3 regions of the Amycolatopsis umgeniensis genome follow, and region 2 is predicted to be linked to each of the others. Evidence: predicted binding sites of a transcription regulator. Region 2 holds the regulator's gene; each other region holds the start of a gene.

Region 1 (9,809 bases), 4.6 Mb from region 2:
ATTCCGGCCTTCACCAAGAGCGTATGTAACGCTACGGTCAGTGCGGCCAGCTCCCGGACGACCTCGTCGCCCCTCGCTTGCGCGTCCTCGTCACGGTGCCGATACACCGGAGTCACGATCTGCTCCAGCAGACCGACTTCGCGGTCGGCCGCGGCCCGGAAGGCACGCAGATGTCTCGGCTCGATACCGAATTCGGTCATCGCCTTCACGGTTTTCGCCACGAGGACGGCGTCCGGGTCGAAGAACCCCGCCGCGCCCGGGCGGACGAGACCGTATTGCCGCAGCTCAGCCAGGGTGGCGGCGTCGATGCCGGCCTGGCGGAGAAGATCTTCCTCGGTCAGCCTGATCTCGCGATCGGTCTCGAAGTCCCCGGGGGACGGCAGTCCGCCGTTCTCCCCCGGGGCGTCGAGCGAAACGAGTTTCCGCGGCGGTTTGGGGGCCGTCGCGGAAGGCGCGGCTCCCTGATCCGCCGCGTCCAGCTGTTCCTTGATGACCTTCAGCGGAAGGTAGTGATCCCGCTGGGCGGACAGGACGAATCGCAAGCGCTCCACGTCCGCCGGAGCGAACTGCCGGTACCCCGACGGGGTCCGGCCCGGCTGGACCAGACCTTCCGCCTCGAGGAACCGGATCTTGGAGATGGTGACGTCGGGGAAGTCGCCGCGCAGTTGTGCCAGCACGGCCCCGATGCTCAACCCATCGCGCTGCGACGCATCCCGATCAGGCCGCCCGGCCGCCGTCACCGTGCCCCCTGGCCCCCGGAACCCGGGCCGGTCAGGAAGACCAGGCGGAACTTGCCGATCTGCACCTCGTCGCCACCGGCGAGGACGGCCTGGTCGACCGGCTCGCGGTTGACGTAGGTGCCGTTGAGGCTGCCGACGTCGATGACGACGAACTCGCCGCCCTCACGGCGGAACTCGGCGTGCCGCCGGGAAACCGTGACGTCGTCGAGGAAGATGTCGCTGTCCGGGTGCCGTCCCGCACTGGTGGTGTCGCGGTCCAGCAGGAAGCGCGAACCCGCGTTGGGGCCGCGCTTGACGACCAGCAGCGCGGAACCCGCGGGCAGCGCGTCCACACCCTGGACGGGGGCCTCGGCAGCCGGAGGAGCCTCAGTGCCTTCGACGTCGGCCAGGAAGTCGGCCCGGAAGACAGAAGTCCGCTCCGGAGACTGCTCCGGGGGAACGCCGGGCCCGTCGTTCGTGCTCACCTGAGCTCTCCTAACGCATGTGTGTTGCCACTACTCAAGAACATGTGGAGGTCAAACGTACCGTGCCTGATCGAAACTCCGGTCCGCGGCTCCCCCTACTCTCACGGGAGGGCCGCGGCCTGCGGCTATTCCTTGATCAGTGCCTGGTACGCCTCGGCCTCGAGCAGGGATTCGACGCTGCTCGCGTCGTCGAGACGGAGTTCGATCAGCCAGCCCTCGCCGTAGGGGTCGCTGTTGATCAGCTCGGGCGATTCGGTCACCGCGTCGTTGACCGCGACCACCTCGCCGTCGAGCGGGGCGAACAGCTCCGAAACGCTCTTGGTCGACTCGACCTCGCCGAACGCGTCGCCCGAGCCGACCTGCTTGCCGACCTCGGGGAGGTCGACGAACACCACGTCACCGAGCTGGTCCTGGGCGTACTCCGTGATGCCCACGCGCACCAGACCGCCGTCGCGCACGGAGACCCACTCGTGCTCCTCGGTGTAACGCAGTTCTTCTGGAGTGGACAACGCCGCTCCCCTTTCTCATGCCCTCGCTCGAAACCGACGCGCGCAGTTTCGCATCCCGCCGGGGCACGCGCCCGGCGCCTCCCGCAAGCTAGCGGGGATCGGCCGTGCGCAGTGCCCGCACCGTCTGGACGACGTACAACACGCCCGAATAGACGTACAGGACCGCACCCCACGCCGTGAAGGCGTACCCGATCGGACGGGCGAACGCGGCGATGTCGGAGCCGCCCTGCGTGAGCAGCAGGAACGGGAAGGCGTACATCAGCACGAAGGTGGCGCCCTTGCCGATGTAGGTGACCTCCGGCGGGGCGAACCCGCGGTGCCTCAGCAGCAGTACGCAGACGCCCAGCACCGCCTCGCGGACGACCAGCGGGACCACCACCCACCACGGGACGATGTCGCGGATCAGGAAGGCGATGAGGGTCGCGAGGATGTAGAGCCTGTCGGCGGCCGGGTCGAGCAGCTGACCGAGCCGCGACATCTGGTTGAGCCAGCGGGCGAGTTTGCCGTCGAGCCAGTCGGTGAGCGCGCTGAACACGAGCAGCGCGAGCGCCCAGCCGTCTTCCTTGGGGCCGAGCAGCAGCCACAGGAAGACCGGCACCCCGGCGAGCCGGAGGATCGAAAGCATGTTGGGAACGTTCAGGGCCTGCCGCAGCAAAGAAGGCTCTTCGCTGGTCACGCTCGGTTCGGGGGGCGTACTCACCCGCTCAGCCTATCCAGCGGCGGCAGGTCCTCCCGCGTCAGCTCGCCCGGGTGTGGCTCCAGCCGCGGCGTTGCAGGTCCGCGCTGGTCAGCGCCACGGGCCTGCCCCGATGGTCGGTACCCATCCACCGGGTGTGCCCGGCGGAACTCTCCAGGACGTACGGGCGGCCGCCGCACCAGACGACGGTGCACGGTGCCGTGGGTGGCAGCTCCGTACTCGCCGGTGCGGTGGCCTCGAATGACGCGGGGTCGTTCTGTTCGTCGGTCTTCATCGCTCTCACGGTTTCGGTGACGGGGACTGGGACACGCCGGAGCGCTACCTTTGTTTTCGGCAGAACAGGGCCTGGCGTTAACGGCCGGGCGCCGGATTCGTCCGATCGGTTCGCGACGACAGCAGGGTGTCGCCACGCCGTGAACGGCATGTTAATTGTCCACAATGGACAGTGATTGGGCGGTCCTCGCGTACTCCCTCGCCGTCGGCGCGATAACCTCCCGCGAATCGAACGTGGCTCAATGCCACGGCTTCGGGACCGGCCGGGTCAGAATGGGCCGGCCACGACCGGCCGACGAAAGGATCGCCTTGCCCGTCTCGACGACCACGGGAACGTGGCGGCGCCTGTTCGCGGCCTGCGCCGTCGCCGGAACGCTCGCCGCCTGTTCGGGCGAAGACCCGCCACCGCCTGTCACCGCCACGCCGGCCTCGTCGTCCGCGATCCCTTCGAGCACGTCCAGCGCGTCGGTACCGCCGATCCCGTCGCAGACCGCGCCGAGTTCGTCCGCTGCCCCGAATCCCGCCCCCAAACCGAAACCAGCTGAACCGGTACAGGGTTCGTGCGGGACGGTGACCGCGGCGAGCGGGCTGACCCTGCAGGTGCTCAACGGGCCCGGCGTCTCTTGCGCGGACGCGACCGGGATCGTCGGCTCGTTCCACAAGAGGATCGCCGGACGCCAGTCCGCGGGCTCGGACGAGCCGGTCAGCGAGACCGTCGACGGATGGCTCTGCGTCTCCGGCGCCCCCGCCGCGCAAGGCGGCACCAGTTGCAGCAAGGGCGAGCAGAACGTGTTCGCCGCCGTCGTCCCCGTCGAATGAACCACCCCCGAGAAGAAGGGCCCATGAAGAGCCTCGCCGTACTTCCCGCCGCGCTCGCCGTCGTCCTGGTGAGCGGCTGCGGCGCCGATCCCGCCCCGTCGGCCGCGCAGACCCCGTCGTCCCCCGCCGTCACCCCGGCGCCCGCCGGAACACCGTGCGGCGAGGTCGCCGGACTCCAGGGCGCGAAGAACAAGGTCGTCGCCCACGGCAAGACCGACTGCGCCGAGGCGACACAGGTCTTCACGGACTACTTCACCAAGCTGACGCCCGCCGAAGCCGCTTCCCCGCAGGGTCCGGGACCGGTGGTGATCGGATCCTGGACCTGCGGGAGCGGGCCGAACGATCCGGTGACGAGTTGTTCCACCGAGGACGAGCGGCAGATCGAAGCGACCCGGCTCTGACGGCCGCCCGGCGGCGTCAGTTCTTCTGACGCCGCCGGACCGTGTCCAGCCGGTACAGGACGCCGAGGGCGATCGCCGCGGCCAGCAGCCCCACGCCGAACAGGCCGCCCACGGACATCGTCCAGATCAGCGAGGACCTCGACCGGTAGACGAATCCGTCGCCGGCGAAGATCCTGTCGCCCTCAGCGGCCTTGTCTCCCTCGATGCTCCCGCGATCGGTGCGCCCGTCGTCGAACCGCCACTCCCCCGAGCAGTAGGGAATCACCCCGCTCATCGGCGCCCCTCCCTCGGCGCACCCCGAGATCTCCGTGACCGTGACCTCCTCGCCGGTGTTCAATTCACGCACGTGGGCGCCGAAGTATCCCCAGGCGACACACAGCAGGAAGATGTACGGGACACCGGCCAGCAACACTCGAAAGAGAGTTCTCGAATTCCGCGGTTTGCCCGGCACTGAATTCCTTTCCTCGATTCACTGGAGCGCCAGCAGGACTTCCCGGTCGAGTTCGCCGACGACCAGGTACTTCGGCTGATACCCGGGCGGGACCACGAAACAGACGAGCCCCGTGGTGCCGTCGAAGGCGCCGGGAGCGCCCGCGCACTGCTCGACCCGCCGCGGAGAGCCGTGTTCGTCGGCTGACAGCTCGAGCGCCGTGTCCCCCAGGCGGGACGCCTCGATCCGCAGGGCGAGGACATGGAATCCGCTCAGCCACGCCTCGGCGCCTTCGGGCGACTCAGGCCTGCTGTCGAGCACACGCACGGCCGAATCACCGGAAGCGGCGGTCTGCCCCTTGCCGATCACCGGCGGCGGCCCCCACGCGTCGCGGCGATGCTCCCACAGGTTCGGCACGGGATCGGCCGCGTCGCGGTACGCCGTTCCGCCGAAACCGACCGGCGCCAGCACGACGTACGCGGCGAAGACGAACCCCGCCAGGAACGACAGCGACTTCCGCACGGTCACCGGCCTCGCCACCGAGTACACCACGACGGCACCGAGCACCAAGAGCGCTCCGCCGATCGACATCACCGTGATCCTCTCCCACGGATGGTGGGCTTCCACGACCTCATCGGCCCCGCGCACGGACAACACCCGGTCCGTCAGCGAAGAAATCCGGACGACCACCGGCTCCGCGAGACCGAAGGCCCGACCCGTCGGCAGTTCGATCGCGCGGCCGTCTTCGGTGACCGCCAGGGTCTCGTAGGTGGTGTGCGGACCGCTCTGTCCTTCGGTCGTCGTGGAATCCGATACGGAGATCACGGCGCGCGAGTCATAGGTTTCGGCCATTCCCTCGGCGGCCCATCGCCCGGCGAAAGCGGCGATGAATCCCAGGACGATTCCGAGCGCGAGCAGAACGGCCACCCACTGGTTTTTTCGCGACTGTTCCGGAAAGGTCACCACCCCCTGTTCGACCGTTCCAGTCTATTTTTCGAATCGTCCGAACGGCACGGGATTTGTACCTACACCACCATTCCCGCGGTCATTCCAGGCTCCCGGCCCGCCCGGGGCCCCTTGCGGGGCGAGGTAAGAGTCGTCTAGACTCAAACTATGCTCACCAGGGACGAAGCCGTGACGACGGTCGAGAACACGGTCGACGCGGCCACGCTGTTCGCCCGTCACCGCTATCGCGAATTGGCGGCCGCGCTCCACCCCGATCGCAATCCCGGCGACCCGAGGGCCCATCGGGCGGCCGCCGTCCTCAATCGCCTTCACACCGATTGGAAAAATGCCCGGCGCCAGACGGTCACCACCGCGACGTCGGCCTATACCCTCACCACTCCGCACGCGGTGGGCAGTATCGCGACGACCTACCGCACCACCGGCCCCCATCTGGTCAAACTCGTCCGCGATCCGGCGCTCAACCCGCTGATCCACGCCGAATGGACGGCGTTGCGCGCACTCGACGGCTTCACCGAACGGCACCGCTGGCTGCGCCCTTACTATCCGCGACTGCTCGACACCTCGGGGCCGGTGGCGCGGGGTGATCGCGCGTTCAGCGTCCTCGATCCGCTCGTCGACGGGTTCACCACGCTCGCCGACATCAGGAAAGCCTTCCCGGACGGTCTCGACGGCCGCGACTACGCGTGGATGCACCGGCGCCTCCTGCGTGCCGTGGCGGGCGCGCACCGCGCGGGTGTCGTCCACGGTCATCTCACCGCGGACAACGTGCTGGTCCACCCGGGACAGCACGGCATCGTCCTGGCCGGCTGGTCCTTCGCCGTCGAAGCAGCAACGCTCCCCCTGGCCACGGACAACACGGTCGGCTACCCGCCCGAAGTCCACAAGGGACGGTCGATGTCCGCGGCCACCGACGTCCACATGCTCCACAGCCTGATGCTTTCGCTGCTGGCGCCCGGGGAAACCCGTCAACGCGAGTTCGCCACGTGGTGCACGCAGGACGACCCGGCACAGCGCCCCGACGCCGCCGACCTGCTCGACGAGTACGACGGACTGCTCGCCGAGCTGTACGGCCCCCGCACCTTCCGCCCTTTCATCATCCCCGAGACAGGAGCCTGACCATGGGACACGGACACTGGGACGACAACGCCTACGCCGCCGCGAAGACCTTCCGCGCGGCCAAGGGTGAGGACGATTTCGGCTACAGCGCCGATCTCCGCGCCAAACCCGCGAAAGACTGGAAGGCCGCGGCCGCGCTCGACCCGAAGAACGCCGTCCGGGAATGCCGGGATTCGGCCGACCACACCGATTCGACGCCGATCGCGGTGCTGTTCGACGTCACCGGCTCGATGCGCCGGGTGCCGCGGATCATGCAGGGAAAGCTCGGCAAACTGCACGGCCTGCTGAAGCGCCGCGGCTACCTGGCCGACCCCCAGGTGCTGTTCGGCGCGATCGGTGACGCCGACAGCGACCGGGTGCCGTTGCAGATCGGGCAGTTCGAATCGGACAACCGGATGGACGAGCAGCTGCGCACGATCTTCCTCGAAGGCGGTGGCGGCGGGCAGAAGAGCGAGTCCTACGAACTGGCCGCCTACTTCATGGCCCGGCACGTGGTCACCGACGCGTGGCGCGAACGCGGCCGCAAAGGATACCTGTTCCTCATCGGCGACGAGCTGAACAAGCCCGCGCTGGAAGCCCGCCACATCCGCCGGGTGATCGGAGACGACGTGCGGGAGGACATCGACCCCGCGTCGGTGTACCGGGAGCTGGCCCGCAAGTGGAACGTCTACTTCGTCCTGCCGAACCAGTCCTCGTACTACAACGACCCGGAGATCGGCGAGCACTGGAGCGGTCTGCTCGGCCAGAACTTCCTCAAACTCGACGACCCCGGCGCGGTATGCGAACTGATCGCCGCCACGATCGGGCTGGAGGAGCAGGTCGTCGACGTGGACAGGGCACTCGCCGACCTCGCGGACGTCGGCTCGGTCGCCGAGAGCGCGGCCGTCGGCAAGGCGCTGGCGAAACTCGGCACCAAGACGGTCGTCACCTCGGCGGTGCCCGAACCGGGTGGCCCGAGTGACGTGGTGCTGCGATGAGCCTTCTGGACGGGCACGTGGTGGTGGTCGGGCTCGGCTTCGGGGACGAAGGCAAGGGAGCCGTGGTCGACGCGCTCTGCGCCGACCGGCCGACCACCGCCGTCGTCCGCTTCAACGGGGGCGCGCAGGCCGCGCACAACGTCGTCGCGCACGGGCGGCACCACACGTTCAGCCAGTTCGGGGCGGGCACGTTCGCCGGCGTGCCCACCCACCTGTCACGGTTCGTTCTGGTCGAGCCGTTCGCGCTGGCGGCCGAAGCCCGGCGGCTCGAAACGGCCGGCGTGCGGAATCCGCTCTCCCTGCTGAGCGTGGACGGGCGGGCCCTGCTCACGACCCCGTTCCACATCCACGCCAACCGGGCCAGGGAGGAGGCCCGCGGCGCGGAACGGCATGGCTCGTGCGGGAAGGGCATCGGCGAGACCGTCTGGTACTCGCTGCTTTCCGGCGCCCTGCCGGGTGAGGTGGTGGAGAACCAGGAGGTGATCGGGACGCCGGGGGAAGCGCCCACGGTCGCCGACTGCGCGCGGCCGTCGGTGCTGCGGCGCAAGCTCGACACGCTCGCGCGGTTCTACGCGCCGCTCGCCGTCCCGCGGCACGGCGTGGACGAACTGGTGACGCTGTACCGCGCTTTCGCGGACGCGGTGCGGATCACCGACGGGGACGAAACGGGACGGCTCGCGGCGGCCGGGCGGCTGGTTTTCGAGGGAGCGCAGGGGGTTCTCCTCGACCAACACCACGGGTTCCATCCGCATACGACCTGGTCCACCACCACTCCGCACAACGCCCGCGACCTACTGGGCGGGCGCCCGCACGCGGTCCTGGGTGTCACGCGGACCTATCTCACCCGGCACGGCGCGGGGCCGCTTCCCACCGAGTCCGCCTCAGTGCTCGCCCGCTTTCCCGAGGCGCACAACGACACCGGCGAGTTCCAGGGCGCGTGGCGGGCGGGCCATCTCGACGAAGCGCTGCTGGACTACGCGATCGCGGCCTGCGACGGCGTGGACGCGCTCGCGGTGACCCACCTCGACGCGGCCGGCCTACGGGTGGTGCCCGGCGACGGCTCCCCCGCCGTCGACCTGCCGGATCCACTGGCGTGGTTCGCTGCCCGGCTGCCGGTGGCCGTCACCGGATCCGGCCCGGACAGGGCCGGTTACCGGGTCGCGGAGGCAAGGTCGAGAATCAACGCGTGATCGAGTCGACGCCGGTGTCCGTTGACGTGCTGGTGGTGAGGTTCGCCCCCGGCACCAGGACCGTGCTGCTGGGAATCGCGGCGCGGGCCGCCGAACCGTTCGAAGGGGAACTCGCGTTGCCGGGGGTGCTGCTCGGGCGCGGGGAACGGTTGCGGGACGCGGCGGGCCGGGCGGTGGTCACCAAACTGGGGCTGCCGCCGGACGCGCTCTCGGCGACGGGGCAGCTCACCACCTTCGACGAGCCGAATCGCGATCCCCGGGGCCCGACGCTCTCCATCGCCTTGTGGGCCACCACGGATCCCGCGCTCGACGAGCCGGGGAACGTGGTGTGGACTCCGCTGGACGAGGTCCCCCCGCTGGCGTTCGATCACGATCGGATCGTGGCGGACTGCCGCCCGCTGCTGGCCGAGCGGCTGTGGCGGGACGTCGCCTTCACCGCCGGACTCCTGGGTCCGATCTTCACCACGGCACAGGCGCTGGACGCCACCGAGGCGCTGACCGGGGACCGCCCCTATCCGGCCAATCTGGGCCGGACCATGGAGCGGGTCCCCGGGTTGCGGCGCACCACCGAGCAAGCGGCCGCCCTGCCCAAGGGAGGACGGCCGCCTTCGTTGTGGCGCTGGGAGTGACGAGGTCAGATCCCGCAGGAGGACGCCGACCAGAACCGGTTGGCGCGGTGAGCCACATGCGTGTGATCGCTGTGGCCGGGGTAGCCCGGGCCGAGGATTTCACTGAACCCGTGGTTGCGGGCCTGCTGCGCCAGTCCGCAGAAGCCCTGCGAGCCGGCCCCGAGGTCGACGGCGTCGCCGTACAGATGACGGCTGGCGGCCGCCCCACCGACCGCGTTGTTGCACGCGACGCTGCGGAAGCCGCCGTTCACGGTGATCGGCCGGTCGCCCATGGCGTGCCGCATCGCCTGCAGCTTCCACATCGACACCAGCGCGTTGGCCTTCGCCGTCGCGGCCGAGACGTTGCCACCGGACCAGTCCGCATTGCACCGGTTCAGTTCGGCGAAGGTGAAGTTGACCGGCGAGCAGTCGTCGTCCTGCAACGCGTAGATCTTCGTGAACGTGGCCGATCCGGCGACGCCGTCCGCGCCCAGCCCGTACGCCTGCTGGAACCGGGTGACCGCGGCCTTGGTGCCCGCGCCGAACTGGCCGTCGATGGCCAGCACGCCGCCGTAACCGGGGTAGCCGGCCACGCGGATCTGCAATTGCCGGACGTCCT
Region 2 (9,809 bases):
GTCGACCGGACCGACGGCCGCCCCGTCCTGATGCTCGCGGGCGGCACCGGTGTCGCGCCGTTGCGGGCCATCCTGGACGACCTCGCGCAGTGGGGCGACAACCCGAAGGTCCGGCTGTTCTACGGCGGACCGTCGCGTGAGGACCTTTACGACCTCGACGAGTTGCGCGCCCTCGCGGCCACGAACCCCTGGCTCACCGTGACCCCGGTGGTCGAGCGCGGTGACGAAGCCCCCGGCTGCGAACAGGGCACGCTCGCGGAAGCCGTTACACAGCACGGATCCTGGCCGGGCCACCGGATCCTCGTGTCCGGTTCGCCCACGATGATCCGGGCGACGGTGTCCAGGATGCTGGTCGCGGGCAGCGCGCTCGATCAGATCGCGTACGACCCCTTCACCATCGACTAGCTCCGTTCGAATGCGATTCCACAATGGTGATCAGTCACCGGGCGCATAGCGTTACGCAACGAGGTAATCGCGCAGAAAAGCCACCCGATCGGCGGATCACACTTTCCTGCCGAGCTGGCGAAAACCACTGTGGAACAAGGGAAATCCCATCCTGCATGATCACCTTTACTTAGTGCCAGATGGGGTTGACGGCGCGTATATCGTTTGCTCCGTTCGAGCGGGAAACAACCATTCGAGGATCCTTTTGCGACTTTCGGGCCTACAGTCGAGAACCCTCGGAGGAACACGAACACCATCACGACATCGGGTCTGGAGAATATGCCCGATCCAACTGGAGAAAATCGTTCACCCATGACTGCCGAAACAGTGAAGTACGAGCATCCACCCAGTTCGTCCAGATCTTCACCGATTCCCCTTCCGCCCTTGATCGAAACGCCGGCGGTGGACAAGACCGTCCAGATGGCCAAGCTCATCAGGGAGAGTTTCGCCACCGTCGAAACGAAAGCCGAAGAGCTGTCCCAGTACTTCTACGGGGTGCTCTTCTCCGTTTCGCCGGACACCAGGGCGTTGTTCCCGATCAACATGGCCACCCAACGAAATCGATTACTGCGCGCCCTCGTCTACGTCGTGCAGATGGTGGACCGGCCCGACGAACTGACCACCTTCCTCAGCCAGCTCGGCCGGGATCATCGGAAGTTCGATGTCCTCGGCCGCCACTACGACGCTGTCGGCGTCGCACTCATCGCCGCGTTGAAAAGATTCTTGAAAGACGACTGGACGCCCGAGGTGGAAGACGCCTGGGTCACCGCGTACGGCGTCATTTCGAAGAGCATGCGCGACGCCGCCGGCAAGGAGGTCGGGCCCGCGTGGTGGAAGGCGAACGTCGTCGAGCACCGTCTCGTGTCCCGTGACGTCGCGATCGTCAAGGTGCGCACCGAGCAGCCGCTCCCGTACCGGGCCGGCGGCTACGTCAGCATCGAAGTCCCCCAGCGCCCCAGGATGTGGCGGTACTTCTCGCCGGCGACCGCTCCACGCGACGACGGGTTGATGGAGTTCCACGTGCACGCCGTGCACGGCGGCTGGGTCTCGCGCGCGATCGTCCGCCACACCCGGTTCGGCGACGTCTGGCGCCTCGGCCCCTCACTCGGCGCGCTTTCGGTGCACCACACGGAAAGCCGTCCGTTGCTGATGATCGGCGGCGGTACCGGTGTCGCGCCGCTGCTCGCCCTGCTCGACGACATGTCACGTTGGCGGAACAACCCGCCGGTGCACCTGTTCTTCGGCGGACGGAGGCCGGAAGACCTCTACGCCCTCGACGAGCTACGAGGTCTGACAGTCACCTGTCCTTGGCTCACGGTGACTCCGGTGACCGAGGAAGGCACCATCTCCGGAGGCGACCGCGGCACGCTGGCCACGGCGGTCACGCAGCGCGGCGCTTGGAAGGAGCGCGACGTGTTCGTCGCCGGGTCGCCGTCGATGATCCGCGCGACGATCGCGAAACTGCTCGCCGCCGGGACGGATCTGGCGCGGATCAAGTACGACCCCTTCACCCTGGACTGATCCAGTGGTTCGTTCGTATTAGGCCGATCGGCTGTTCTACCTGGGCCCTACGCAGCAGTAGGTCTGTGAATCATTGACCACGGTCACCGTCGGATTTATGGTCTAGACCACATTGCTCCCCCTCAACGGGAACACCGTCGTTCCACCCAGGAGCCGGCATGACCGTCAAACGCAAACTCGTGGCAGCCGCCGCCGGTGCGATCCTCGCCCCGATCGCCATCGTGGCCATCCCGCAGGTGGCCAGCGCGCATGGCTACGTGCTGACCCCGCCCAGCCGCCAGGCGAACTGCGCCCAGGGCAAGGTCTCGGGCTGCGGCAGCATCGTCTACGAACCCCAGAGCGTCGAGGGCCCCAAGGGGCTCCGCAGCTGCAACGGCGGCCTTCCGGGGTTCGCACAGCTCAACGACGAATCGAAGCCGTGGCCCGCCGCTTCGGTCGGCAACAGTGTGACCTTCAACTGGAAGTTCACCGCCTACCACCGGACCACGAACTACGAGTACTACATCGGCGGCACCAAGGTCGCCGACATCAGCGGGAACAACTCCGCGCCGAAGGACCCGACGTCACACACGGTGAACCTCAGCGGTTTCAGCGGACGCCAGAAGGTCCTCGCCATCTGGAACATCGCGGACACGCCGATGGCCTTCTACAGCTGCATCGACCTGCAGATCGGCGGCGGAAACCCGCCCACCACCAGTAATCCGCCGACCACCAGCAACCCGCCCACCACGTCGAACCCTCCGACCAGCACCAGCAACCCGCCCGCCGGCGGCACCTGGGCGGCCGGCACGGCGTACGCGGTCGGCAGCACGGTGACCTACGGCGGTGCGAGCTACCGCTGTCAGCTGGCGCATACGGCGATCCAAGGCTGGGAACCGCCGAACACCCCCGCGCTGTGGTCCCGGCAGTAAGGACACGTCAGTGAAGCTCGCCCTCGTTCTCGTCGCCGGTCTCGTGGCCCTCGCGGGCTGCGGGGCCGGTGATGGCTCACCCACCACCGCCGGGGCCCCGCTCTCCCCGGTTCCCCAGTCGGCCACGGGCGCTCCGGCGTCCGCGGAGTACAACGACGCCGACGTGATGTTCCTGCAGATGATGCTCGCCCACAACAACCAGGGCGTGGAGATCGTCAAACTGGTGTCCGCCAAGCAGGCGCAGAAGCAGGAGCTCAAGGATCTCGCGGCCGCCATCGAGGCGACGCAGCAGACCGAGACCTCCGACATGCGGAACTGGCTGAAGGCCTGGGGCAAACCCGAGACGGGGTCGATGGATCCGAACGCGCACCACCATCACGGTGGCGACGGGCTCACGGACAAGGGCCTGCTCGACGCACTGTCCAAAAAGGATGGTGCGGAGTTCACCCTCGACTTCGCCGACATCTTCGTCGCGCACCAGCACAACGGGGTCGCGCTGGCGAGGACCGAGCTGAAGGACGGCAAGAACCCGGAGTCGAAGGCGCTGGCCCAGCGGATCATGGACTCGCGCACCGGCGAGGTCCAGCAGATCCGGACCCTGGTCCCCGGCCAGTAACGCGTTTGGTCCTCTGAATGCGGACAAGCATTCAGAGGACTAAACGCGTTTTCAGCGACGTGGTTTGGGCTTCCAGACCACGAGCGCCGTCTGCTGACGCAAGGGAACGAGATCCTTGCGGTAGGAGGCGTGCACGGCCGCGGCCGTCTGTTCGGCGGTGAGGTACGCCGCGGTGAGTTCCTCGGTCAGTTCGGCTATCCGGTCCCGCAGGGCGTCGACCTGGTTCTCCAGCTCGATGATCCGCTTGATGCCAGCGAGGTTGACACCGTCCTCTTGGGACAGTCGCTGCACTTCGCGCAGCAACGCGATGTCCCGCATGGAGTACCGGCGTCCGCCACCGGAGGTTCGGCCCGGCGACACGAGACCCTGCCGGTCGTAGGACCGGAGGGTCTGCGCGTGCAGGCCGGAAAGCTGCGCCGCCACCGAAATGACGAACACCGGGGTGTCCTCGTCCGCGCCGTGCGGCAGCCCGCCGAACATCCTGCTCACCTGCCTTCGAGAAGTTCGGTGATCTCCGGTCGTGGATCGTGGTCGGACATGGCTTCCGCGTAGGCCTCGAGAGCCTCACGGGCCTTGTCGTCCAATTTGGCCGGAATGGCCGCCTGCAGGGTGACCAGCAGATCGCCCTGCGCGCCGTCCCGTTTGGCGATTCCCTTGCCGCGCACGCGAAGCACGCGACCGCTCGCCGTGCCTTGCGGCACCTTCAGCGAGACCTTGCCCTCGAGCGTCGGCACGGTGATCGTGCCGCCGAGGGCCAGTTCCGCGAAGGACACCGGCACGGTGATCGTCAGGTCGAGATCCTGCCGCCCGAACACCGCGTGCGGTGCGACGTGCACGCGGACGTACAGATCGCCCGCCTGCGCGCCACCGCGGCCCGGCTCGCCCTGGCCCGCCAACCGGATCCGCTGGTCGTCGGCGACGCCCGGCGGGATCCGCACGGTCAGCGTGCGGGTGCGGGTGGAGACACCCTCGCCCGCACACTCCGGACAGGGGTCGTCGATGATCGTGCCGCGGCCGCGGCAGTCGCGGCACGGCTCGGAGAACGCGAACGCGCCCTGGCTCCGGCTGACCAGCCCGCTGCCCTGGCAGGTCGAACACGTCCTCGGGGAAGTCCCCGGCTTCGCGCCGTTGCCGCCGCAGGTGGAACAGGTCGCCGGGCTCGACAGCCGCAGCGGCAGGGTCGCGCCCTTGACCGCCTCGGTGAAGTCGATCCGGACGTCGGTCTCGACGTCCGCGCCGCGTTGCGGCCGGTTCGCCGTGGCACCCGCCGCGGCGCCGCGGCGGCCGAAGAGACCGCCGAGGATGTCGCCGAGCCCGCCGAAACCGGCCTGCTGCTGGCCACCCGACTGACCGAAGATGTCGCCGACGTCGAATCCGCCGCCACCGCCGCCACCCGGGAAGCCGAAGCCACCGGGACCGCCCGAGCCGAAGAGGCGGCGTGCCTCGTCGTACTCCTTGCGCTTGGACGTGTCGGACAAGACGCCGTACGCCTCGGAGACCGCCTTGAACTTCTTCTCGGCCTCCGCGTTGCCCGCGTTGGCGTCGGGGTGGTTCTCCTTGGCCAGCTTGCGATAGGACTTCTTGATCTCGTCCGCGGTGGCGTCGGAGGAGACGCCCAGCTCACGGTAGAAGTCCTTACCGATCCATTCCCGTGCACTCACCGAACGTCTCCTCCTTTCACGCCGTATCGCCGATCAGCGGTTGTTCTCATCGAAGAGCTCGCCCTCGAGCGGCAGTTCGCCGCCGACGGGCGGGTCCACCGGGGCGTCCTGTGCCGCCGGCGCCGGAGCCGCGCCCGGCTCGTGATCGGTGACCCCGACCAGCGCCGCGCGCAGCACACGTTCGCCGAAGCGGTAACCGCGGCGCATGACCGTGGTGACCGTCGGGCCCGCGACGTCCGGCGACGTGCTGTGCTGCACGGCCTCGTGGACGCTCGGGTCGAAGGCCTCGCCCTCGGTGCCGAACGGTTCGAGACCCGACCGCTGCAGGCTCCCGACCAGCTTTTCGCCGACCGCCTTGAACGCACCGGTCAGATCGCCGTGCTGCTCCGCGCGCTCGAGGTCGTCGAGCAGCGGGAGCAGGTCGCCGACGACCGACGCCTTCGCGCCGGTGACGACCTGCTCGCGGTCGCGGTCCACGCGCTTGCGGTAGTTGGCGTACTCCGCCTGGAGACGCTGGAGGTCGGCGGTGCGCTCCGCCAGCTCCTTCTCCAGATCCGTGGCCACCGACACCGCTTCGCCCATGATGGAGTCCCCGAGGCCGGGGCCCGCGTGGGTCACGGGCTCCGGCGCTTCGGCCACTACGGGCTCCTCCTCGGCCGGAGCGGCGTGCTTCGGACCGTCCTGGGGTTCGGCGGCCGGGGCGGCCGGGCGGACTTCACCGGTCAGCGGATCGATCCGCCGACGGTCCCGCACGACCACCGGTTCCTCCGGGCCCCGGCCCTCGGTTTCGTCGTAGCGCCCCGTCACTTCTTGTCCTTCTCGTCCTCTTCGACGATCTCGGCGTCGACGACGTCGTCGGCCTTGGCCTGCGAACCGGCGCCCGCTCCCGCGGCCCCCGTCGCGCCTTCACCGGCGGCGCCTTCGGCACCCGGGGTGGCGTTGGCGTAGAGCGCGGTGCCCAGTTCCTGCGAAGCGGTGTTCAGCTTCTCGATGGACTCGCGGATCTTCGCCGAGTCGGTGCCCTTGAGCGCCTCGTTGGCCTCGTCGATCGCGGACTTCACCTTGCCCTTGAGTTCCTCGGGCAGCTTGTCCTCGTTGTCCTTGACGAACTTCTCGGTCTGGTAGACGAGCGTCTCCGCCTGGTTGCGGGTCTCCGCTTCCTCACGGCGCTGCTTGTCTTCCTCGGCGTGCGCCTCGGCGTCCTTGACCATGCGCTCGATGTCGTCCTTCGGCAGCGCGGAGCCACCGGTGATCGTCATCGACTGCTCCTTGTTCGTGCCGAGGTCCTTCGCGAGGACGTGCACGATGCCGTTGGCGTCGATGTCGAAGGTGACCTCGATCTGCGGCACGCCACGCGGGGCGGGCGGGAGACCGGTCAGCTCGAACATGCCGAGCTTCTTGTTGTGCGCCGCGATCTCGCGCTCACCCTGGAACACCTGGATCTGCACCGACGGCTGGTTGTCGTCCGCGGTGGAGAAGATCTCCGAACGCTTGGTCGGGATCGTGGTGTTGCGCTCGATGAGCTTGGTGAACACGCCGCCCTTGGTCTCGATGCCCAGCGAAAGCGGGGTCACGTCGAGCAGCAGGACGTCCTTGACCTCGCCCTTGAGCACACCGGCCTGCAGCGCGGCGCCGACGGCGACGACCTCGTCCGGGTTCACGCCCTTGTTCGGCTCGCGGCCGCCCGTGAGCTCCTTGACCAGGTCCGACACGGCGGGCATGCGGGTGGAACCACCCACGAGCACCACGTGGTCGATGTCGCCGACGGCGACACCCGCGTCACGGATGACGTTGTTGAACGGCTTGCGGGTGCGCTCGAGCAGGTCCGAGGTGATCTTCTGGAACTCGGCGCGGGAAAGCTGCTCGTCGAGGAACAGCGGGTTCTTGTCCGAGTCCACGGTGATGTACGGCAGGTTGATGCCCGCGGAGTTCGAGCTGGACAGCTCGATCTTCGCCTTCTCGGCGGCCTCACGGATGCGCTGGAGCGCCATCTTGTCCTTGGTGAGGTCGATGCCGCTGGAGGCCTTGAACTTGTCGACCAGCCAGGTGACGATGCGCTCGTCCCAGTCGTCACCGCCGAGGTGGTTGTCACCGGAGGTCGCGCGGACCTCGACGACACCCTCGCCGATCTCCAGCAGCGAGACGTCGAACGTACCGCCACCGAGGTCGAAGACCAGGATGGTCTGTTCCTTCTCGCCCTTGTCGAGGCCATACGCCAGCGCCGCCGCGGTGGGCTCGTTGACGATGCGGAGCACGTTCAGGCCGGCGATCTGCCCGGCCTCCTTCGTGGCCTGCCGCTGCGCGTCCTCGAAGTAGGCGGGGACGGTGATGACCGCGTCGGTGATGGTCTCGCCCAGGTACGCCTCGGCGTCGCGCTTGAGCTTCATCAGCACGCGGGCGCTGATCTCCTGCGAGGTGTACGCCTTGCCGTCGATCTCGGTCTTCCAGTCGGTACCGACGTGCCGCTTGACCGACCGGATGGTCCGGTCGACGTTCGTCACGGCCTGGTTCTTCGCCGGCTGACCGGTCAGCACTTCGCCGTTCTTGGCGAAGGCGACGATGGACGGGGTGGTGCGTGAACCTTCCGAGTTGGCGATGACCGTCGGCTCGCCGCCCTCAAGGACAGCGACGACCGAGTTGGTCGTGCCGAGGTCGATGCCGACCGCTCGCGCCATGGTGTGTTCCTCCTGCTATTCGTGACCTGCACGTTCACCCCCACCTTGAGTGGGTGCCACGCAAGTTCTATCGGGATCGTGGGGTTTCCGTCAAGCCGGACTTGAGCCGACTGCACTCAACCTTGTACCCGGCTCAACGAGCGGCCGGGGCGTCTTGTTCCCGGGCTACCGGCAGACCGTGCCCGGAGCGGGTGTGAGCCCGCTCACCAGGTACTTCACCTCTTCGGTGCGCACGCAGGCCGAGTTGAGCAGCCCCGTGTGCCCGTACCCGGCGTCGACCAGCAACGTCGAGTTCTCGATGTTCCGCGCGAGCCCTTTCGCCCAGACGAGCGGGGTCGCCGGATCGTGTTCGCCGCCGACCACGAGGATCGGCGCCGCGCCCCGCACCTTCTGCGGTCGCGGGAGGTACGCCGGGGCGACCGGCCAGCCGGCGCATCCGCTCGTGATGTCCCAGAACTCCGAGTAGCGCCAGCTGTGCGGGGCGACGGTCTTCACCAGGCCCTGCATCAGCCTCATGTCGGCGTAGGACGTGTGGGCGGGCCCGAAGTCGTGACAGCCGATCGCCCGGTACGCGCCATAAGACGGGTCCAGCTGCGAGTAGGGCAGCAGCCCGTCCGCGTTCCCCGTCGTCGCGGTGGCGATCCCCTTCGCCAATTCCGGCCAGAAGGCGGGAAGAATGAGCGAGCCGTAGACGCCGGACGCCATTTCCTCGGCGGTCACCTTCCGCCCGAGCTCCTTCGACGGGACGCCGCCCGGCGTCGCCATGAGCGCGTCGTAGGTGGCGAGGACGTCCTTGCCGCGAAGCGCGCAGTCGGCCGAAGTCGTGCACCACTTCGCGAAGTCCTCGAGCGCGCTTTCGGTCGCGATCGCCTCGTCGACGATCGCGCGCCGGGTGGGCACCGAGTGGTCGATGGCGCCGTCGAGCACCATCGTGCGGATTCGCTTCGGGTACTTCTCCGCGTACACGGCCCCGAGTTCGGAGCCGTAGGAGACACCGAGCCAGTCGACCTTCGGCTCACCGAGGGCGACCCGGATCGACTCGATGTCGTCAGCCGCGCGCCAAGTGTCCACTTGGGACAGTACCGGCCCGGTCCTTTTGAGACACTCGATCCCGGAAGCGCGGTTGTGCGCGATGAGCTTGTCGTAACCCGCGCGATTCTCCGGGAACAGGCTGACCGCCGGATCGTGCAGCGTGGGCCCGCAGGCGACCGCGGGTTTGCTCTTCCCGACGCCGCGCGGATCGAACCCGATGACGTCGAACCGCTGCCGCACCTCGGCCATTTCCGGCTTGTCCAGCGCGAAACCGCGGCCGCCGTACTCGAGTACGGTCACCCCCGAGCCGCCGGGGCCGCCCGGGTTCGTCAGCAGCGAACCGATGCGGCGCGCGGGATCGGTCGCGGGCAGTTTCGCCAGCGCGATCGAGATGGTCCCGTTCACCTGGAGGCTCGCGCACTCCAGCGTCGGCGCGTACTCGGTCGCGCAGGGCTTCCAGGCGAGCCGGGGCGCGGCGGACGCGGGCAGAGCGGAAAGCGGCAGCAGGGTCAGCGCGGTGACCACCGCGAGAGCCTTCATACGGGCCGCACCGTGACCGTGCCGGTGCCGGACTTGAGGTCCAGGACGTTCGCCGAAGCCTCGTCCTGCCGCACGCCGACGGTCTCGACCTTGCCGGTCTCCGAGCTGGCGTTGATGCGGTACGCGCCGTCGGGAACGGTGACGGTGACCTTCCCGGTGTCGGCGCTCGCGGTGACCATGCCCGGTTTGGCCAGTCCGACCTTGATGTCCCCGGTGCCGGTGACCATTTTCACCGGCCCTGTCGAACTCAAGACCTCGAGATCCCCGGTGTCACCCCGGAGATCCACCGCGGCCGCCCGGGTGAGCGTGATCTTGCCGGTGCCGATGGAGCCGGAGATCGCGAGCTCGCGCGGGACCACGACTTCGTAGTCCACGCCACACTGGCTGCAACCGCTGAGCACCAGCGTGC
Region 3 (9,809 bases), 920 kb from region 2:
TTCTCGACGTACTGCGAGAGCACCAGGACCCCGATCTCCGGCCAGCGTTTCCGGATCTCGAGCGCCGCGCGGAGGCCCTCGTCGGTGTGGGTCGGCGGCATGCGGACGTCGGTGACGATCACGTCCGGCTGGTAGGCGGCAGTCGTCGAGAGGAGCGCCTCGCCGTCTCCGACGGATGCCACGACGTCGTGCCCCTCTTCGACAAGAAGCCGGACGAGTCCCTCGCGCAGCAGGGTCGAGTCTTCGGCGAGGATCACTCGCACGGCAGCACCGCCGTCACCACTGTCGGGCCGCCGAGCGGGCTGTCCACGGTGAACTCGCCGTCCGCCGCCGCGACGCGCCGCGCGAGGCCGGAAAGGCCGCCCCCGGACTCCCGCGCCCCGCCCGTGCCGTCGTCGGTGATCCGCACCCGCACCCTGTCCCCGTCCCGCTCGGCCTCGATGTCGATCCGCGTCGCCGCGGCGTGCTTGATCGTATTGGTGACCGCCTCGGACGCGACGAAGTACACGACGGTCTCGATGGCCGCCGGTGGCCGTTCCGGCAGGTCGACGCGCAGATTCACCGGTACGCCGGAGCGTTCCGCGAGCGCCTCCAGCGCGGGGTGCAGCCCGTCCGAGTCCAGCGCGATCGGATACACCCGCCACGAGACCTCGCGCAGGTCTTCGAGGGCGCGCTGGGACTCCTCGTGCGCCTGCCGGAGCAGCTCCGACGCGTGGTCCGGATCGCCGGTGCGCCGCGCCCGCCCGAGCAGCATCCCGAGCGCGACGAGCCGCTGCTGGACGCCGTCGTGCAGATCCCGTTCGATCCGGCGCCGCTCGCCGTTGACCGCTTCGACCACTTCGGCGCGGCTCGTCGCGAGCTCGGAGACACGGCGGCGTAACTGTTCCTTCTTGCTGGGCCCGAAAAAGCGCCTCGCCAGCTTGCGCTCCAGCGTCGCGATGCCGATGAGTCCCTGCGCGGAAAGGAAAAGCAGCAGGACGCCCAGTCCGACGGTGGCGATCTGGTCGGAAAGGCTGCCTTCGCCAGGCCATTCGCCGAAGGCTTTTTGGTAGGCGACATACGTTCCGATCACCACGCCGTAGCCGAGCAGCAGGAAGATCCCGGTGCTGAAAAGGCCGATGACACAACGCGGCACGAGGTACGTCATCGCGCGGCGTCCGGTGTAGTCGGTCGCGTTCTCCGCGCCGAGGTACTTCTCGATCCGCCGTCGCTCCACTTCGGACAGTGCGCGGGCGCCGGCGAAGACGGGCGGCCTCAGCGCGGGGATCGCGAGCGCGATACCGCCGAAGAGGACATAGAAGAACTCGGCGAACGCCGTCGCGGCGCCGATCGCCACGCCCAGCGTGCCGCGGAGCATCTTGCGCAGGTAGCGGCGCGTAGCGGCCGGATCAGGCATAACGCCAGGCTAACGGGGTAACCGGAGATCGGTACTGCGGTTTTCCCCAGTGATCTGTGCCGCTTCACCGCAGGGTGCGGAACCCGGGCAATTCGTACGTTCGTTGACACCTGCAGACGACCACGAAAGGCCGCCATGAACCTCCTCCTCGCCCAAGCCGCCAGCGAACCGATGGGCGGCCTCGCCGGCTGGGCGGTGTCACTGATGGACTCACTGGGAGGTCCGGGGGCCGCGATCATCGTCGGTCTGGACAACCTGTTCCCGCCGATCCCCAGCGAACTGGTGCTCCCGCTCGCCGGGTTCTCCGCGAGCCAGGGGACGTTCACCCTGGTGGAAGCGCTGGTGTGGACGACCTTCGGCTCGGTCGCCGGCGCGATCATCGTGTACTACCTCGGCATGCTGCTCGGCCGCGACCGCACCCGCCGCTGGATGGCGAAGATCCCGCTGGTCAAGACGTCCGACTTCGACAAGACCGAGGCCTGGTTCCAGAAGCACGGGGCGAAGGCGGTGTTCCTCGGCCGGATGGTGCCGATCTTCCGCAGCCTCATCTCCCTGCCCGCCGGGATCGAACGGATGCCGTTCTGGCGCTTCCTCGCTCTGACCACGGTGGGCAGCCTGATCTGGAACACGGTGTTCGTCCTGGCGGGCTACGGGCTGGGGGAGAGCTGGCACATCGTCGAGAAGTACGCCGGGTTCTTCCAGTACTTCGTGATCGCCGCCGTCGCGATCGCGATCACGCTCTTCGTCGTGACCCGGCTCCGCGAGAAGAACCGCACCAACGCCTGACGAACGCGCGTGAAGGCCCCCTTCCCTCGGCTCAGCCGAGGGAAGGGGGCCTTCACGCGGGATCAGGAGCGGAACGGACCGGTCACCTCGTAGGTGATCCCGCCGGACGAAGAACCGGAAGTGCCGCGCTGCGAGGAGAAGTACAGCCGGTTCCCGGCCGGGGTGAACGCGGGACCGCAGATCTCCGACGAGCTCTGGCCGCCGATCCGCAGGAACGGCGCCACGATGTCGTTCGGCGTGATGATGCAGATCTCCATGTTGCCGCCGTCTTCGGCGACGAACAGATCGCCCGACGAGGTGCCGGTGACGTTGTCGACGCCGGTCAGCGGCGCCGATCCGGGGCTCACCAGCGAGTCGTCGTAGGCGAGCTCGTAGGTGCTGTTGGTCAGGTTGAGCTGCCAGACGCGGTTGTCGCCCTTGGTGGTGAACCACGCGGTGTCGTTGGCGTAGTGGAGTCCTTCGCCGCCGTTGAACCGCTTCGCGCCGGAAACCTGGTTACGCGTCGCCGTCGGGGAGCCGTCCGGGTCGGGCACGTTCGCCCAGGTGAAGCTGCCCGACGTCGCCGAGCCCGCCTTCAGCACCTGCAGCGTTCCGGCGGAGAGGTTGCCCCAGGTCGTCGGGACGAAGCGGTAGAGACAGCCGTCCGTGGTGTCCTCGGTCAGGTAGACGACCTTGCGCACCGGGTCGGCCGCGGCGGCCTCGTGCTTGAACTTGCCCATCGCGGGCCGCTGGACGGCGGCCGAGGCGGGCCCGTTCGGCTGGCACTCGTAGACGAACCCGAGGTCGATCTCCTCACAGGAAAGCCAAGTGTTCCAAGGAGTCTTGCCGCCCGCGCAGTTCTGGCGCGTGTTCGCCAGCACGCGGTGGGCGCCGGTGACGTTCCCGCTCGCGTCGAATTTGACCGCGCTCGCGCCGCCGCCGGGGTTGATCTCCGAGTTCGACACGTAGATCCAGCCGCTGCCGTCGGCGAACACCGCACCGCCGTCCGGGGCGTTGTGCCAGGTGTAACCGGTGCTCGCGACCTTCTGGCCGGAGCGCGCGATGACGCGGCTGGTGAATCCCGCGGGCAGTTGGATCCCGTTGGCGTCGGCGGCCTGGAGCGCGCCGTAGGGGCTGGGTCCGTTCTGGGCTGGTGCGGCCAGTGCCGCCCCCGAGAGCCTGTTTCCGAACGCCGTGACGCCGGCGCCGACCACGGCCGCGCGCAGGAAATTCCGTCGCTTCACTCGTGCCTCCGCTGAAGTGGTGGTGCGGGAAGGAGCGGAGAGGAGGTTACGGGCGGAACGGGACTTCCAGGTGAATTCGCGGCGTATTCAGTCGTTCTCGATCAGTGCGCGGAATCCGGTCAGCAACGCGGTGAGGCCGACTTCGAACTCGTCGTCGCCGAGATCCGCGAGTGTGTCGGCGTGCTCGACGAGCAACGGGACGACACTGGCGTCTCGCGAGCGGAACAGCTGTCGCCGATGACGGCTCTCCTCGGGATCTCGGGTGTCGACTCCGAGGTTGAAGTTCACCGAGCCGATGACGAAGGTCGCCAGCGAAGACGCGGCGGCCGCGGCGACCCGGGGGCTCAGGCCCGCGCCGATGAACAGCCCGAGGGCGTAGTTCATCCCGGCCAGGGAGTTGGGGCCGAGCCGCTCGGTTCCGCGAAGGAGTGAGGCGACACCGGGATGGCGGCGCAGGTGCTCTCGGAACCGGCGTGCGGACCACGCCGCCTTCCCCGCCCAATCCGCGTCCTCGGGCGGAGCGGCGCTCGCCACGCTGATCGCCCTGTCGACGAGCAGGGTCACGAGCTCTTCCCGGTTGCGCACGTGCCGGTAGAGCGACGCCTGTGTGCAGTCGAGTTCCTCGGCGACGTTGCGCATGGTCAGCGCGGCGGCTCCGCGCTCGTCGAGCAGGGCCAGGGATGCGTCGAGGATGCCTTCGAGGGTCAGCGATCTGCGCCTTCGCGGCCGCTCGGGTTCGTTCTCCCTGGCAAGCCACCAGGCCGCCGTTCCCGGCCGTGGCTCTGTCGTCGGTTCGTGCACGGGGTCAGCATAGGTCTTATGCGAACAAGTATCACTTTGCGATAAGCTAACGCCGTTCGCATAACAGTGGCCGAAGGGAGCACCATGCGTGCCGTGCGAAACACCGATCAGGGCATCCTCGTGGCCGAAGCCGACGAGCCGGGAGGCCCCGGGGTCCGCCTCGCCGTCGCCTCGATGGGTGTCTGCGGGACGGACGTCACCTTCGCGGCGGGCGGCGTTCAGGGCTACATCTACGGACACGAGTTCGCCGGGACCACCGCCGACGGCCGGTCCTACGCCGTCGAACCGACGGTCTACTGCGGAGCATGCGACCAATGCCGCGATGGCCACGTCCAGCGATGCGCCGCCCCGGAACACGGGACGCTCGGCATCTTCCGGGACGGCGGAATGTGCGACGCCATCACGGTTCCCGAGGACATGCTCGTCGAGCTCCCGCCAGGCTTGGACGTGCGCGACGCCTGTCTCGTCGAGCCCGCGTCAGTGGCCGGGCACGGTGTCCGTGTAGCGGCACTCGAGCCGGGGGAGCGGGTGGCGGTCGTCGGCGGCGGCAGCATCGGGCTCCTGGCCGCGGCGACGGCCCGGCAGCGCGGTTTCGACGTCGATGTCGAGACGCGCCATGAGCACCAAAGGATGGCGGCGGAACGCCTGAAAGCCGGCTCGGTGGCGGGCACCTACGACGTCGTGATCGACGCCGCGGGCAGCGAAGCGGGCCTCGCCCGGTGTGCCGAGCTCGCCCGCCCTGGCGGCCGCGTCGTGCTGATGGGCGTCTATCAGCACACGGCTCCCGTCCCGGGCATCGTCAGCCTGGTCAAGGAGCTCAGCTACGTGCACTCCATCGCCTACAGCAGGCATGACGGCGTCCGCGACACCGAACGGGCCGCGGCGCTGCTCGCCGCCGATCCCGAGATCGCGCGGACGGTGATCACCCACCGCTTCCCCCTCGCCGACGCCGCGGAGGCCTTCCGCGTGGCGGGTGACAGGGCCTCCGGCGCCATCAAGGTCGTCCTGCACCCCTGACCGCCGAAAGCCCCGGATCCTGGGCGGGATCCGGGGCTTCGGGCGTTACGCGGCCTGGGCGACCGGCGTGGACGCCGGGGCCAGCGCGATGTCCAGCACGTCGCGGACGTTCGCCACGGCGTGGACGTCCAGCTGGGCCAGCACTTCGGCCGGGACGTCGTCGAGATCCGGCTCGTTGCGCTGCGGGATGATCACCGTCTTCATCCCCGCCCGGTGCGCGGCCAGCAACTTCTGCTTGACCCCGCCGATCGGCAGCACGCGCCCGGTCAGCGACACCTCACCGGTCATCGCGACGTCCGACCGCACGACCCGGCCCGAAAGCAGGGACGCCAGCGCCGTCGTCATCGTGATTCCGGCACTCGGCCCGTCCTTGGGCACCGCGCCCGCCGGGACGTGCACGTGGATGCCGCGATCCTTCAGGTCGCCGACCGGCAGTTCCAGCTCCGCGCCGTGCGAACGCAGGTACGACAGCGCGATCTGCACCGACTCCTTCATCACGTCACCCAGCTGGCCTGTCAGCGACAGCCCGGTCGAGCCGGATTCCGGATCCGCCAGTGACGCCTCGATGTAGAGGACGTCACCGCCGGCGCCGGTCACCGCCAGACCGGTCGCCACGCCGGGGGTCGACGTGCGCTGCGTCGACGCCGGCAGCGAAGACTCCGGCAGGTGCCGCGGGCGGCCGAGGTAGGTCTCGAGCCCGTCGGCGTCGATCGTCAGCGGCAGCTCGACCTCGTCCAGCGCGACCTTGGTCGCCACCTTCCGCAGCACCTTCGCGATGGTCCGGTTCGCGTTGCGCACCCCGGCTTCCCGCGTGTACTCGGCGGCGATGCGGCTGAAGGCGTCGTCGGTCAGCGTGACGTCGTCCTTGGCGAGGCCCGCGCGGTCCAGCTCGCGGGGGAGCAGGTGGTCGCGGGCGATGGTGACCTTCTCGTGCTCGGTGTAGCCGTCGAGGGTGACCAGCTCCATCCGGTCCAGCAGCGGCCCGGGGATGGTCTCGAGCGCGTTCGCCGTCGCGAGGAACACGACGTCGGACAGGTCCAGCTCGACCTCGAGGTAGTGGTCGCGGAACGTGTGGTTCTGCTCCGGGTCCAGCACCTCCAGCAGCGCGGCCGTCGGGTCGCCGCGGTAATCGGCGCCGACCTTGTCGATCTCGTCGAGCAGCACGACCGGGTTCATCGAGCCCGCTTCCTTGATGGCGCGGACGATCCGGCCGGGCAGCGCGCCGACGTAGGTGCGGCGGTGACCGCGGATCTCGGCCTCGTCGCGGATACCGCCGAGCGCGACGCGGACGAACTCGCGTCCCATCGCCTTCGCCACGGACTCGCCGAGCGAGGTCTTGCCGACCCCGGGAGGACCGGCGAGCGCGAGCACCGCACCCGAACGCCGTCCACCGACCGGGCCGAGACCCGATTCGGCGCGGCGCTTGCGGACGGCCAAGTACTCGATGATGCGTTCCTTCACGTCGTCGAGACCGGCGTGATCCGCGTCGAGGATTTCGCGCGCGGCGGCGATGTCGTGGACGTCGGTGGTGCGGTTGTTCCACGGCAGTTCGAGGACGGTGTCGAGCCACGTGCGGATCCAGCCGCCCTCGGGGGACTGGTCCGAAGTCCGCTCCAGTTTGTCCACTTCGGACAGTGCGGCCTTCTTGACGGCGTCCGGCAGCTCGGCGGCCTCGACGCGGGCGCGGTAGTCGTCGTCGTTGGCGGTGCCGTCGAGTTCGCCCAGCTCCTTGCGGATCGCTTCGAGCTGGCGGCGCAGCAGGAACTCCTTCTGCTGCTTCTCCATGCCCTCCTGGACGTCCTTGCGGATGGTGTCGGTGACCTCGAGCTCGGCCAGCTGCTCACGGCTCCATTCGAGAGCCTTTTCGAGGCGGGCCGAAACATCGAGCGTGGAGAGCAGTTCGAGCTTCTGCTCGGTGTTCAGGTAAGACGAGTTGCCCGCGAGGTCCGCGAGCGCGGACGGGTCCTCGACCTCCTGGACGGCGTCGATCATCTGCCAGCCGCCACGCTGCTGGAGGATCGCGAGGACGACGCTCTTGTACTCGGACGCGAGCTTCGCGGAGTTGTCGTCGGTGGTCTCGGTGGCGACCTCGGCGTGGACCCAGCGGGCGGCGCCGGGACCGTCGGCGATGCGGCCGACGACGGCGCGGCGGGTGCCGCGCAGCAGCACCGCGGTCTTGCCGCCGGGGACGCGGCCGATGCGCTCGACGGTCGCGATGGTGCCGAGCTCGGCGTACTCGCCGTGGGCGCGGGGGACGATCAGGACCTCGGCCTTGGCGGTGGTGCCGGAGCGGATCCCGGGGAAGGAAGCCTGGGCGGGCGTGTTGGCCTGGGCGGACTCCACCGCGGCCCGCGTCTCCGTGTCGGCGAGGTCGAGCGGGACGATCATGCCCGGCAGCACGACGTCGTCATCGAGCGGGAGGACGGGCAGGAGGCGGTTGTCGGTCATCTGTGCACTCCTCGGTTAGTTGAGTCTGCCTAGCTCAACTCTCCGATCGACCCGTTTGTTTCCTCCCACTGTTCGCCGTCAGCGATCACCCCACCCCTCCGATCTCTGCGCCCCAACGCGTCGCGTTTAGCCCGCTAAACGCGACGCGACGCGGGTAGGCATCGGATGTTTCGAGTCGGGCGGACGTCGCGAAAGCCACTTTCGAGACGTCAGGTGTCCCGAAAGTGGCTTTCGCGACACCCGGCCCCCTTTGTGCCCCACCCCTCCGATCTCCGCGCCCCAAAGCGTCGCGTTTAGCCCGCTAAACGCGACGCGCAGGCGGCAGAGGTCGGACGTCAGGGGTGGACGGAGACACCGCACCAGGCGAACGGCCGGGCGCCTTCCTCGTCCCGCCGCAGCTCCCGGACCGGACGCCAGTCGGGCAGGTGGACGACCCCGGGCTCCAGCAGCGGCCAGTCCCCGAAGAGCGGCTCGATCTCCTCGCGGTCCCGCATCCACACCGGGTTACTCGTCTTCCGGTACTGCTCGACCATCCAGCCGAGCCCGTCCGCGTCCGGACCGGTCTGCCCGCCGAAGCTCATATGCGACAGCCCCAGCCAGCTACCCGGCGCCAGCGCGTTCCGATAGGTCGCGACCAGCGCGGGCGGATCGTCGTGCGGCCCGGCGAAATGCAGCACGGCCATCATCATCAGGCAGACGGGCTGCGAGAAATCGATCAGCCGCAGCGTCTCCGGATGCCGCAGGACGTCCTTAGGCCGCCGCATGTCGGCATGCACGATCCCGGCCCAGTCGGTCGCCTCGTGCCGCTCGAGGATCAGTTCCGCGTGCGCCACCGCCACCGGTTCGTAGTCGACGTACACGACCTTCGCCGCATCGCCCGGCTCCAGTTCCTCCTGGACGATCTCGTGCACGTTCCCGGCTGTCGGGACACCGGAACCCAGATCGACGAACTGCCGGATCCCCGCGTCCAACGCCGCGCGCACGACGCGGTTCATGAACTCGCGGTTGTGCCGCGCGCCCGGTTTCACCCACCGCCACTGCCGTTCCAGCGCGCGGGCGAACTCGCGGTCGACGGCCCAGTTGTGGGTTCCGCCGAGAAACCAGTCGTAGATCCTCGCCGCGGACGGCTTTTCGGTGTCGACCCCGGTCGGCGCCACCGGGGCCGTGTCATCGTCCCTCGTCACAGAAAACCCCCTGATCTTCTGCGAAAGAGCCTATCGGGATCAGGGAACCGCCGGTCGCCGCTGCCAGTACGTCCACAGCGGCCGATAGCCCTGCGCGTACCAGAACGGCGTCGAGCGCGGGTTGGCCAGCGCGTGGTGCAGCAGCACGGCTTCGGTCCCGCATTCGTCGAAGATCTGGTGCGCGTGCGCGGCGAGCGCCGACCCCACCCCGCTCGATCGCGCCGGTTCGGCCACCGCCAGCGACGAAAGGTAGCCGACCCGCTCGGCCGCGACCCGGCCGCCGATCCACGCCGTCTCGTCGGGGAACTGCACCCGCACCATGCCCAGCGGACGCCCGTATAACTCCGCGATCCACAACGTCGGGTTTTCCCGCTCCAGCTGTTTCGACAGGTCCGCGGTGATCGCCTCCTCCGCGCCCTCGCGCAAAGTGACCGAACCGAACTGCGCGTCATAGCGCTGCAATTCCAGTTCGAGCCCGACGGCGGTTTCGAGATCATCCGCTTCGGCGGGCCGGATGTGCACCCCGGGAGTGGCGGGCGGTCCCGTCACGGCCAGCCGGTCCGCCGGACGGACCGCGATCACCAGCACCGGAGCGAAGCCGCGGCGCAGCAATTCGGCCGAGCCGGGCGAATCGCGGCTGGGCCGCACCACGGTCGCCGCCGTTTCGACATCCCCAGGTGGGGCGACCGTCTTCAGATGTTCATCCCATCGGGTGAGTAATGCGTCGAGGGCCTCTTCCGGACGGGGGCCGGTGAGCCGCGCTTCGAGGCGATGTTCGACGAGGGCCCGCCACGGAGAGTCAACAGAATCGGGGCCCGCTTCAGTCCGTACCGACAATCCGGCGGCGGCCGAGTCGCCCGCTGTCGCGGAGAGTGACACGGAGCCCTCGACAGGCTCCAGTGCAGGCATTTCCGGGAGCAGGGCGTCCACGGTGGCGAGCCGCTCGGCATGCCC

Evidence for each region. The regulator HspR, encoded in region 2, represses chaperone genes until heat shock. The targets are predictions, from matches to a motif close to ANNTTGAGTNNNNNNNACTCAANNT.
Region 1: a site for HspR is predicted at 5,422-5,446, ahead of HDA45_RS40080 (adenylate cyclase). Genes of this name have one in related genera too.
Region 3: a site for HspR is predicted at 7,688-7,712, ahead of lon (endopeptidase La). Genes of this name have one in related genera too.

Annotation. Positions count from the first base shown of each region.
Region 1 covers NZ_JACHMX010000001.1:8,803,698-8,813,506, reverse strand. Annotated here, with positions in the region: gene ftsR (transcriptional regulator FtsR) at 1-740, opposite strand, end outside; gene garA (glycogen accumulation regulator GarA) at 737-1,204, opposite strand; gene gcvH (glycine cleavage system protein GcvH) at 1,330-1,713, opposite strand; gene clsA (cardiolipin synthase ClsA) at 1,802-2,413, opposite strand; gene HDA45_RS40110 (hypothetical protein) at 2,451-2,684, opposite strand; gene HDA45_RS40105 (hypothetical protein) at 2,923-3,213, opposite strand; gene HDA45_RS40100 (hypothetical protein) at 3,254-3,502, shown strand; gene HDA45_RS40095 (hypothetical protein) at 3,526-3,903, shown strand; gene HDA45_RS40090 (hypothetical protein) at 3,920-4,315, opposite strand; gene HDA45_RS40085 (hypothetical protein) at 4,373-5,260, opposite strand; gene HDA45_RS40080 (adenylate cyclase) at 5,447-6,415, shown strand; gene HDA45_RS40075 (hypothetical protein) at 6,418-7,392, shown strand; gene HDA45_RS40070 (adenylosuccinate synthetase) at 7,389-8,582, shown strand; gene HDA45_RS40065 (NUDIX hydrolase) at 8,579-9,211, shown strand; gene HDA45_RS40060 (D-Ala-D-Ala carboxypeptidase family metallohydrolase) at 9,217-9,809, opposite strand, start outside.
Region 2 covers NZ_JACHMX010000001.1:4,185,251-4,195,059, forward strand. Annotated here, with positions in the region: gene HDA45_RS19455 (globin domain-containing protein) at 1-405, shown strand, start outside; gene HDA45_RS19460 (globin domain-containing protein) at 865-1,965, shown strand; gene HDA45_RS19465 (lytic polysaccharide monooxygenase) at 2,124-2,876, shown strand; gene HDA45_RS19470 (DUF305 domain-containing protein) at 2,887-3,492, shown strand; gene HDA45_RS19475 (heat shock protein transcriptional repressor HspR) at 3,544-3,972, opposite strand; gene dnaJ (molecular chaperone DnaJ) at 3,978-5,153, opposite strand; gene grpE (nucleotide exchange factor GrpE) at 5,187-5,960, opposite strand; gene dnaK (molecular chaperone DnaK) at 5,957-7,828, opposite strand; gene HDA45_RS19495 (alpha/beta hydrolase) at 7,994-9,400, opposite strand; gene HDA45_RS19500 (DUF4097 family beta strand repeat-containing protein) at 9,397-9,809, opposite strand, start outside.
Region 3 covers NZ_JACHMX010000001.1:5,101,259-5,111,067, forward strand. Annotated here, with positions in the region: gene HDA45_RS24150 (response regulator) at 1-263, opposite strand, end outside; gene HDA45_RS24155 (sensor histidine kinase) at 254-1,396, opposite strand; gene HDA45_RS24160 (DedA family protein) at 1,532-2,182, shown strand; gene HDA45_RS24165 (alkaline phosphatase PhoX) at 2,245-3,405, opposite strand; gene HDA45_RS24170 (TetR/AcrR family transcriptional regulator) at 3,493-4,206, opposite strand; gene HDA45_RS24175 (zinc-dependent alcohol dehydrogenase) at 4,291-5,223, shown strand; gene lon (endopeptidase La) at 5,269-7,671, opposite strand; gene HDA45_RS24185 (SAM-dependent methyltransferase) at 8,007-8,855, opposite strand; gene HDA45_RS24190 (GNAT family N-acetyltransferase) at 8,895-9,809, opposite strand, start outside.